DNA from 2 places in the Streptomyces sp. NPDC050485 genome. Region 2 is predicted to be linked to the other one. Evidence: riboswitches for the same ligand, from Rfam matches in the RefSeq annotation. Region 2 holds a riboswitch; the other holds the start of a gene.

Region 1 (4,973 bases), on a different contig from region 2:
CCACGGTAGTGGAACTCCTGGAGGACGAACTCGCAGCCCTCGGCGCGGAGTACCCCTGGGCCGCCGTGGACGAGGTCCGCGCGCTCTTCGAACGGACCGCCCTGGCCGGTCCGTTGCCCGCCTTCTTCACCACCGATGCGTACAGCCGCCACTTGGTGCACCGTCTGGAGGGACAGTCATGACCAGAGTCATCAGCCGGATCGGCGTGGTGGGCGGCGGCCAGATGGGCGCCGGGATAGCCGAGGTCTGCGCCCGCGCCGGACTCGACACCGTCGTCTGCGAGGCAGACGCCATCGCCGCCCGCGGCGCACGGGAGCGGATCGCCATCTCGCTCGAACGCGCCGTCCAGCGCGGCAAGCTGGACCGCGTCACCGCCGAGGACGCGCTGGCCCGCACGGTCTTCACCGGCAGTCTTGACGACCTGGCCGACCGCCATCTCGTCATCGAGGCGGTGGTGGAGAGCGCGGCGGTGAAGACCGAGGTGTTCGCAGCCCTGGACAAGATCGTCGAGGATCCCGGGGCGATCCTCGCCACCAACACCTCCGCCATCCCGGTCATGCGCCTGGGCATGGCCACCCGGCGCGCCGACCGCGTTCTCGGACTGCACTTCTTCAACCCCGCCCCCGTCCTGCCCCTGGTCGAGGTCGTCTCCTCGCTGCACACCGCCCCGGAGACCGTCACCGCCGTACAGGACTTCGTCACGCACACCTTGGGCAAGACGGTCGTCCGCTCCCAGGACCGGGCCGGATTCGTCGTCAACGCACTGCTGATTCCCTACCTCCTCTCGGCGATCCGCATGGCCGAGTCAGGCTTCGCCACCGCCGCCGACGTGGACGCGGGCATGGAGCTGGGCTGCGCGCACCCCATGGGGCCGCTGAAGCTGGCGGACCTGATCGGCCTGGACACGGTCGCCTCCATCGCCGAATCCCTCTACGCGGAATTCAAGGAACCCCTGTACGCCCCGCCGCCGCTGCTCCTGCGCATGGTGGAAGCCGGGCTGCTCGGCCGCAAGAGCGGCCGCGGGTTCCACATCTACGACCGGGGCTGAGGGGCCCGGGTCTGCCGCCGGGGGCTGAGGGGCCCGCGGCTGCTGTGGAGTGGGGCGCGGAGCAGATAGCTGAGACTGCTCCGCGCCCCTTCACCCATGCGCCGGGGCCTCGCCCGCGTCTCATTTCGCATTCCGGAATATGAACAATGCTGTCCTGGATGCCATCTGCCCTCTACTGTGACCAGTGCAGCTGGTTCGCCCTGTCCACCAGACAGACGCGTCGTAAGAGGGAACCCGGTGGGAATCCGGGACTGCCCCGCAGCGGTGAGTGGGAACGACCGCCGTCATACGCACTGGATCCCTCCGCGGACCTGGGAAGCGACGGCCAGTAGGAACCTGCCTCGGCAGAGTGCCCACGAGTCCGAAGACCTGCCCGTTGCCCGCACGTGACCGATCGCGTGCGGACATCCCGGTGACCTCGTGGGCGGGTCGGCGTACATATCAGACGGAGCACCGTGCCAGTGGCGCGTGTGGGCTCCGTCCGGTTCGTCATCCCTTCGCGTCCGTGTCCCGTCTCCGGGATTCTCAGGAGTCATCTCGCGAAGGAGATTTCCGTGACAGCGAAGTCCGCAGCCGCGGCAGCACGGGCCACCGTGTACGGCTACCCCCGCCAGGGCGCGAACCGCGAACTGAAAAAGGCGATCGAGGGCTACTGGAAGGGCCGCGTCACCGCCGCCGCCCTGAAGGAGACCGCCGAGGGCCTGCGCCGTTCGAACTGGCAGCAGTTGGCCGACGCCGGTATCCACGAGGTGCCGACCGGTGACTTCTCGTACTACGACCACGTCCTGGACACCAGTGTCATGGTCGGCGCTGTCCCCCAGCGACACCGCGACGCCGTCGAATCCGACGCGCTCGACGGCTACTTCGCGATGGCCCGCGGCACCCAGGACGTCGCACCCCTGGAGATGACCAAGTGGTTCGACACCAACTACCACTACCTGGTGCCCGAGTTGGGGCCGGACACCCTCTTCACCGCCGACTCCACCAAGCAGGTCGCCGAACTGACGGAAGCCCTCGCGCTCGGCCACAGCGCACGCCCCGTCCTCGTCGGCCCCGTCACCTACCTGCTGCTCGCCAAGCCCACCCCCGGCATCGCCACCGACTTCGACCCGCTGACCCTCCTGGACCGGCTGCTCCCCGTGTACGCCGAGGTCCTCGCCGACCTGCGCGCGGCCGGTGCCGAGTGGGCGCAGTTGGACGAGCCCGCCCTCGTCCAGGACCGCACCCCGGCCGAGCTCAACGCGGCCGCCCGCGCCTACCGCGACCTGGGCACCCTCACCGACCGGCCCAAGCTCCTGGTCGCCTCGTACTTCGACCGGCTCGGGGACGCGCTTCCCGTCCTGGCGAAGGCCCCGATCGACGGCATGGCCCTCGACTTCACCGAGGCGGCCGGCGCCAATCCGGACGCGCTCGCCGCCGTCGGAGGACTGCCCGGCAAGCGTCTGGTCGCCGGCGTCGTCAACGGCCGCAACATCTGGATCAACGACTTCGAGAAGTCCCTGTCCACCCTCGGGACGCTGCTCGGTCTGGCCGACCGGGTCGACGTGGCGGCCTCCTGCTCGCTCCTGCACGTGCCGATCGACGCGGCGGCCGAGCGGGACATCGAGCCGCAGATCCTGCGCTGGCTGGCCTTCGCCCGCCAGAAGACGGCGGAGGTCGTCACGCTCGCGCGCGGCCTCACCGAGGGAGCCTCGGCGATCACCGCCGAACTCGCCGCCAACCAGGCCCGCTTGGCATCCCGGGCACACTCCCCCATCACCCGCGACCCGGCCGTCCGGGCCCGCGTGGCCGCCGTCACCGACACGGACGGCCGCCGCTCCGCTCCGTACGAGGAGCGGGCCGCGGCCCAGCGCGCCCACCTCAAGCTGCCGCTGCTGCCCACGACCACCATCGGCTCGTTCCCGCAGACCACCGAACTGCGCACGGCCCGCGCTGACTTGCGCGCGGGGCGCATCGACACCGCCGCGTACGAACAGCGCATCGAGAACGAGATCCGCGAGGTCATCGCCTTCCAGGAGAAGACCGGCATCGACGTCCTCGTGCACGGCGAGCCCGAACGCAACGACATGGTGCAGTACTTCGCCGAACAGCTCACCGGCTACCTCGCCACCCAGCACGGCTGGGTCCAGTCCTACGGCACCCGCTACGTCCGCCCGCCGGTCCTGGCCGGCGACATCTCGCGGCCCGAGCCGATGACGGTGCGCTGGACCAGTTACGCGAACTCGCTCACCGACCGCCCGGTCAAGGGCATGCTCACCGGCCCGGTCACCATGCTCGCCTGGTCCTTCGTCCGCGACGACCAACCGCTCGGCGACACCGCCCGCCAGGTCGCCCTCGCCCTGCGCGACGAGGTCAACGACCTGGAGGCATCAGGCACTTCGGTCATCCAGGTCGACGAACCGGCCCTGCGCGAAACCCTCCCGCTGCGCGCCGCCGACCACCCCGCCTACCTGGACTGGGCCACCGAGTCCTTCCGCCTCACCACCAGCGGCGTACGGCCGGACACGCAGATCCACACCCACATGTGCTACGCCGAGTTCGGCGACATCGTCCAGGCCATCGACGAACTCGACGCCGACGTCATCAGCCTGGAGGCCGCCCGCTCGCACATGCAGGTGGCCCGCGAACTGGCCGCACACGGCTACCCCCGCGAAGCCGGCCCCGGGGTCTACGACATCCACTCCCCGCGCGTCCCCTCCCCGGAGGAGGCATCCGCCTTGCTGCGCAAGGGACTTCAGGCCATCCCGGCGGACCGCCTCTGGGTCAACCCCGACTGCGGCCTCAAGACCCGCGGCTGGCCCGAGACCCGCGCCTCCCTGGAGAACCTGGCGACGGCGGCCCGTACCGTACGGGCGGAACTTGCTTGATTTTGAGCTGAGTCAAGGGCCGAGGGGTGGGCGCTCGCACCCCCTCTCGACCCTCCTACCCGTGAGGTCACCGCTTGTCCGGCCCCGAGCGGGCGCAGTACCTGCTGAGTCACCTGCCCTCTCAGGTGGTTTCGTCGTCGGTGACGATCCTGAACACGCCCTCGGCCAACAGTTTTTCGTCGAGGCGATTTCCCTCGAAGAATGCCACGCGCCGCTTGAGGCTGATGCCGTTGAACCGTCCCAGGATGCGCTTGGCCGCGTCGGCGAACCCCTCCTCCGTCGTGGCGACCGTGCCGATGGTGCCCTGCATCAGGTCTCCCGAGTGGGGGTCAACGAGGTTGCTCCACTCACCACTCGCGTTCCGGAACTGGATCAGAAAGGTATAGGTCTTATAGCCGGACATGCCGAAAACCGTACCGTAGCCTTGATCGGCGTAGGCGTTGTTCCCGCCGGAGAGCGAGATGGACCGTGCCAGTGCCCGCTGCGGAAGCAGAAGCGATATTCATGATCTATATCGACGGTCATGATCCAGATGCCGGGGAAGTCCGCCAGATCATGAAGGAGTTCGAGCGGGAGACGAGGCTCTGCCTGGCAGGCAACCACGTCGAACGCTGCCGTGGCGACGGCGATCTGGTCGAGGGGTACGGAACCTTCCTGGTCGACCTCTACGAGCGCCAGGGCAGGCTCTCGCACGGCGCGGCCGACCGGACGATCGTGCGTCGCCTCACGGTGAACGGAGTGGGACGGGTCGTGGCCGTGGTGCTCGCGCAGGAGTTCAACACGTGGGTGCGCGAGCTGATACCGCTTCACCTGGAACGACTCGCCGGGGCGGGGGAGTCCGCGGCTCGGCGGCCCGCGTTCTCCCGGCTCGGCGACGATCCGGCCCTGTCCTTCGTCGCGGGCGCACGGGACGGGGAGACACTCCAGTTCGGCGACCTCCAGATCACCGTGAGCCTGTTCCCGGAGACCGATCCGCAGCGCATCCGCGCGCTCATGCCCGGCGGCGATTATCCGCAGTTGCTCGCCGAACTGGGAATCACGGAGCAGGTGGAGGCCGA
Region 2 (4,973 bases):
GACCCCCGGCAGAAAAGACAAAGGTCGCCCAGAGTCGTGAGTGTCGCCCCCGTAGAGATCGAACGCCCCGAGTCGGCGGAGTCGAGCCAACCCGTCGCCGAACCCGATGTGCCCTGGGTGACGCTCGTCCACAACGACCCCGTCAACCTGATGAGCTACGTGCAGTACGTCTTCCAGTCCTACTTCGGCTACTCGAAGGACAAGGCCCACAAGCTGATGCTCGACGTGCACCACAGGGGCAGGGCCGTGGTCTCCAGCGGCAGCCGCGAGGAGATGGAACGCGACGTGCAGGCGATGCACGGCTACGGGCTGTGGGCCACGCTCTCGCAGGACCGCAACTGATGGCCGGGCACTTCGAGGCACTCCCCGCCGGCGGCGCGGCCGTCGCGCTCGACGAGGTCGAGATCGCCATCCTGCGCTCGCTCGCGGTCCAGCTGCTCGAACTCATCGGCCCCGGCGACGAACCGGCCGCGCAGGACGACCCGCTCGCCGCGCTGTTCGCCGAGGGCCCGAGCGAGCCGCCCGCCGACCCGGCCCTCGCCCGGCTCTTCCCGGACGCGTACGCCAGTGACGAGAGCGACGAACTGCGCGCCAAGTCAAGCGAGTTCAGGCGCTTCACCGAGACCGACCTGCGCTCGCGCAAGCGGGCCGACGCGCTCGCGGTCGTCCACGGCCTCGACGCGCTGACCCCCAAGGGCGACGGCGGAGCCGTCCTGAAGCTGACCGCCGAGGACTCGCAGCACTGGCTGGGCGCGCTCAACGACCTGCGGCTGACCATCGGCACCCGCCTGGAGGTCACCGACGAGGACGAGAGCGGCGAGCTCTACCGGCTGCCGGACGACGATCCGCGCAAGCCGATGGTGATGGCCTATCTCTGGCTGGGTGTGCTGCAAGAAACACTCGTCGAAACGCTCATGCCCTGACTGATCGACCGGGAGATGGCCGTTCGCTCAGCGGACGCTCAAATCCGTATAACGATCCCATCACCGCATCGACCTGCTTTGTCATGCTGAGGGACTTTTGTCCGCTTCTTCCTGTGGTGTGCGCCACAGTGGCTGATATTGATCACCCGTAAGCCCGTGATAAATCTTCACGACCACCCGGGGACGCCACCCATGTTCCCCGGGGGCGCTGTGCCGGCTGACCGCCGGTGGCACTCCATCCACATCCGGGGGGATCAGGACCTGATCCGTCGCTTCGTGACCGAGGCGGGCGGGTCAGCATGGAGAAAGGCGCACCACCATGACCTCAGTGCAGGTCGACAAGCACGACGACCGTCCTGCCGGCAATGAGGCCGCGGGGACCGCCCCCAGCGCGGGCGAGGGCTCGGGCGAGGGATACCAGCGGGGCCTCGGGGCCCGGCAGATCCAGATGATCGCGATCGGCGGTGCCATCGGCACCGGCCTCTTCCTCGGCGCGGGCAAGGCCATCTCGAAGGCCGGCCCCAGCCTCATCCTGGCCTACGCGATCGCGGGCCTGGTCATCTTCTTCATCATGCGCGCGCTCGGCGAGCTGCTCATGTACCGACCGGTTTCGGGCTCCTTCTCGGAGTACGCCCGGGAGTTCGTCGGCCCGTTCTGGGGCTACGTCACCGGCTGGACGTACTGGCTCTTCTGGGTCGTCACCGGCATCACCGAAGTCACCGCGGCCGCCCAGTACATGTCCTTCTGGACCCACAACAGCGTGCCCCAGTGGGCCTACGCGCTGGTCTTCACCCTCATCCTGTACGCCGTGAACCTGATCTCCGTGAAGCTCTTCGGTGAGCTGGAGTTCTGGTTCTCCATGGTCAAGGTGACCGCCATCGTCGGCATGATCCTGATCTGCGCCGGCATCCTCACCGTCGGCTTCTCGGACGCCGCGGACACCGCCACCGTCGCCAACCTCTGGAACGACGGCGGGTTCTTCCCCAAGGGCATCGGCGGCACGCTGATGACCCTGCAGATCGTGATGTTCGCCTTCCTCGCCGTCGAGCTGGTCGGCGTCACCGCGGGCGAGTCCAAGGACCCCGAGACGACGCTCCCCAAGGCCATCAACACCGTGCCGTGGCGCATCGCCGTCTTCTACATCGGCGCCCTGATCATGATCCTCTCGGTCGTCCCGTGGCACGAGTTCCAGCCGGGCGTCAGCCCCTTCGTCGCGGCCTTCGAGAAGATGGGCCTGGGCGTCGGCGCCGCGATCGTCAACTTCGTCGTGCTGACCGCCGCGCTCTCCTCCTGCAACTCGGGCATGTACTCCACCGGCCGCATGCTGCGCGACCTCGCGCTCAACGGCCAGGGCCCGAAGGTCTTCACCAAGCTCACCAGGAGCGGCACCCCGCTGGTCGGCACCACGGTCTCCGCCGCGCTGATGCTGGTCGGCGTCTGGATCAACTACGTCGCCCCCGGCAAGGCCTTCGACTACGTCGTCTCCTTCGCCACCATCTCCGGCATGTGGGCCTGGATCATGATCCTGGTCTGCCAGATCCGCTACCGCGCCAAGTCCGACCGCGGCGAGCTGCCGAAGTCGAGCTTCCGCGCCCCGGGCGCCCCGTGGACCAGCTGGTTCGCGCTGGTCTTCATCGGCATGGTCATCGTGATGATGGGCATCGACAAGGACTCCCGCGTCTCGCTGTACTGCGCGCCGCTGTGGGGCCTGATCCTGGGTGTCTCCTACCTGGTCCTGAAGGCCAAGAACCCGGAGAACAAGGCGTTCGCCAAGCGCAGCTGAGGCTCTGACCAGCCAGTTCTCACCATGCGGGCCGTTCCGTACCGACACTCGGTACGGAACGGCCTGTCTGCTTATCCTTGCCGACATGCTGACCATCACCCAGGCCCTGTACGACCAGCTCGTCGCGCACGCCCGCGCCGACCACCCCGACGAGGCGTGCGGTGTGGTCGCGGGCCCGGCGGGCACCGGCCGCGCCGAGCGCTTCATCCCGATGCTGAACGCGGCCCGCTCGCCCACGTTCTACGAGTTCGACTCCCAGGACCTCCTCAAGCTGTACCGCGAGATGGACGACCGCGACGAGGAGCCGGTGATCGTCTACCACTCCCACACGGCGACCGAGGCCTACCCCTCGCGCACCGACGTGTCGTACGCGAACGAGCCCGGCGCCCACTACGTCCTGGTCTCGACGGCGGACACGGACGGGGCGGGGGAGTTCCAGTTCCGCTCGTACCGCATCGTGGACGGCGTGATCACGGAGGAGGACGTCAAGATCGTCGAGGCATACTGACGGTACGCAATCGACCGATTTGGGCGGCAGGAACCAGGAAGCCGGTGTGACTCCGGCACGGTCCCGCCACTGTGACCGGCGCCCTCGCGGCGCCGGAAGCCAGGAACTGACCTGCCGCCTTCTCCCGCCGACAGGGGACGTGGAAATCCCCTTGGAGGATGAGCTCAGCCATGTCCTGGCGCCGCGCGGCACTCGCCGCCGCCCTGCTGTTCCCGCTCGCCGCGTGCACGACCCCGCCGCGCCCCGACGCCGCGGGCGGCCCGGCCCCCGGCTTCCCGTACACGGTCACCAACTGCGGGGTGACGACAACGTTCACCGCGCCCCCGAAGCGGGCCGTGGCGATGAACCAGCACGCCACGGAGGTGATGCTGGAGCTGGGCCTCGCCAAGTCCCTTGCGGGCACTGCCTACTTGGACGACAAGGTGCTGGCGAAGTACGAGCGGGACTACCGGTCGGTCCCGGTCCTCGCGGCCGAATACCCCTCCTACGAGAAGCTCCTGGCCGCCAACCCGGACTACGTGTACGGCGGTTACGCCTCCGCCTTCTCGCCGAACGAGGGCCGGGCGCGGGAGGCGCTGACCAAGAGCGGCATCAAGACCCGCCTGAACGTGGAGAACTGCCCCCAGGGCCCCGCGACCACGATGGACGACGTGTACGAGGAGGTCCGCGAGGTCGGCCGGACCTTCGGAGTCGCGGACCGGGCCGAGTCGTGGGTGCGGTCGGCCGAGGCCGTCAACGAGCGGACGCGGACGGCCCTTGCGGGCGCGGCTCCGCTGTCCGTCTTCGTCTACGACAGCGGCGACAAGACGGCGTTCACGGTGGGCGGCAAGGGCATCGGCAACGACATCGTGACGCGGGCGGGCGGCCGCAACGTCTTCGCCGCAGACCTGAAGGACAAGTCCTTCGGCGACGCGAGCTGGGAGAACGTGGTGGCCCGCGCCCCCGAGGTCATCCTGATCCTGGACTACGGCGGCACGAGCGCCGAGGCGAAGAAGCAGCGCCTGCGCACGGACCCGGCCCTGGCCTCCGTCCCAGCCGTCAAGAACAACCGCTTCGCCGTGCTGCCCCTGTCCGACATGGTGACGGGCGTCCGCGCCCCGGACGCGGTGTCGAAGCTCGCGGAGCAGTTGCGCGGGGGGACGAAGCCGGGCGCAAGCCGGGAGGCCGGAGAGCCCGGGGCGGCCCGGTGATCCCGCGGTGGCGCTACCCGGCGCTGCTCGCCGCGCTGGCACTCACCCTGGTCGCCGCCGCCACCGCCGGGCTCGCGCTCGGCTCGGTGGCGATCCCGGCCGATCAGATCCTGGCCATCGTCACCGGGGCGACCGGCCCCTCCCCGTACCGCACCATCGTCCTGGAGGTACGGGCGCCCCGCGTCGTGCTCGGCGCGGTCACCGGTGCCGGTCTCGCCGTTATCGGCACCGTCCTGCAGGCCCTCGTGCGCAACCCGCTCGCCGACCCGTTCCTGCTCGGGGTCTCCAGCGGGGCCTCCGCCGGGGCCGTCGCCGTGATCGTCCTCGGCGTGGGCGCCGGGGTGACCACCACCCTCGCCCTCCCCGCCGCCGCCTTCGCGGGCGCACTCGCCGCCCTGGTCCTCGTGTACGCCCTGGCCAGGCGCGGCGGCTCGATGACCGGCGGCCGCCTCGTGCTCGCCGGGGTCGCCGTCTCGTACATCCTGTCCGCGCTCACCAGCCTGCTCCTGGTCACCTCGGCGAGCGCCGAACACCTCCAGGAAGTACTGCACTGGACGCTCGGCGGACTC

The links. A riboswitch is a leader RNA that binds a small molecule or an ion and turns the genes downstream of it on or off. The one in region 2 is predicted to bind cobalamin.
Region 1: linked by a shared signal. The riboswitch ahead of metE (5-methyltetrahydropteroyltriglutamate--homocysteine S-methyltransferase) and the one ahead of ACIBK6_RS03225 (ABC transporter substrate-binding protein) in region 2 are both predicted to bind cobalamin.

Annotation. Positions count from the first base shown of each region.
Region 1 is NZ_JBITHR010000007.1:68,137-73,109, forward strand. Features, by position in the region: gene aceB (malate synthase A) at 1-182, shown strand, start outside; gene ACIBK6_RS16340 (3-hydroxybutyryl-CoA dehydrogenase) at 179-1,048, shown strand; cobalamin riboswitch at 1,223-1,440, shown strand; gene metE (5-methyltetrahydropteroyltriglutamate--homocysteine S-methyltransferase) at 1,603-3,915, shown strand; gene ACIBK6_RS16350 (hypothetical protein) at 4,037-4,318, opposite strand; gene ACIBK6_RS16355 (hypothetical protein) at 4,420-4,973, shown strand, end outside.
Region 2 is NZ_JBITHR010000001.1:691,147-696,119, reverse strand. Features, by position in the region: gene clpS (ATP-dependent Clp protease adapter ClpS) at 37-342, shown strand; gene ACIBK6_RS03240 (DUF2017 domain-containing protein) at 342-923, shown strand; gene ACIBK6_RS03235 (amino acid permease) at 1,243-2,706, shown strand; gene ACIBK6_RS03230 (Mov34/MPN/PAD-1 family protein) at 2,792-3,214, shown strand; cobalamin riboswitch at 3,198-3,344, shown strand; gene ACIBK6_RS03225 (ABC transporter substrate-binding protein) at 3,373-4,404, shown strand; gene ACIBK6_RS03220 (FecCD family ABC transporter permease) at 4,401-4,973, shown strand, end outside.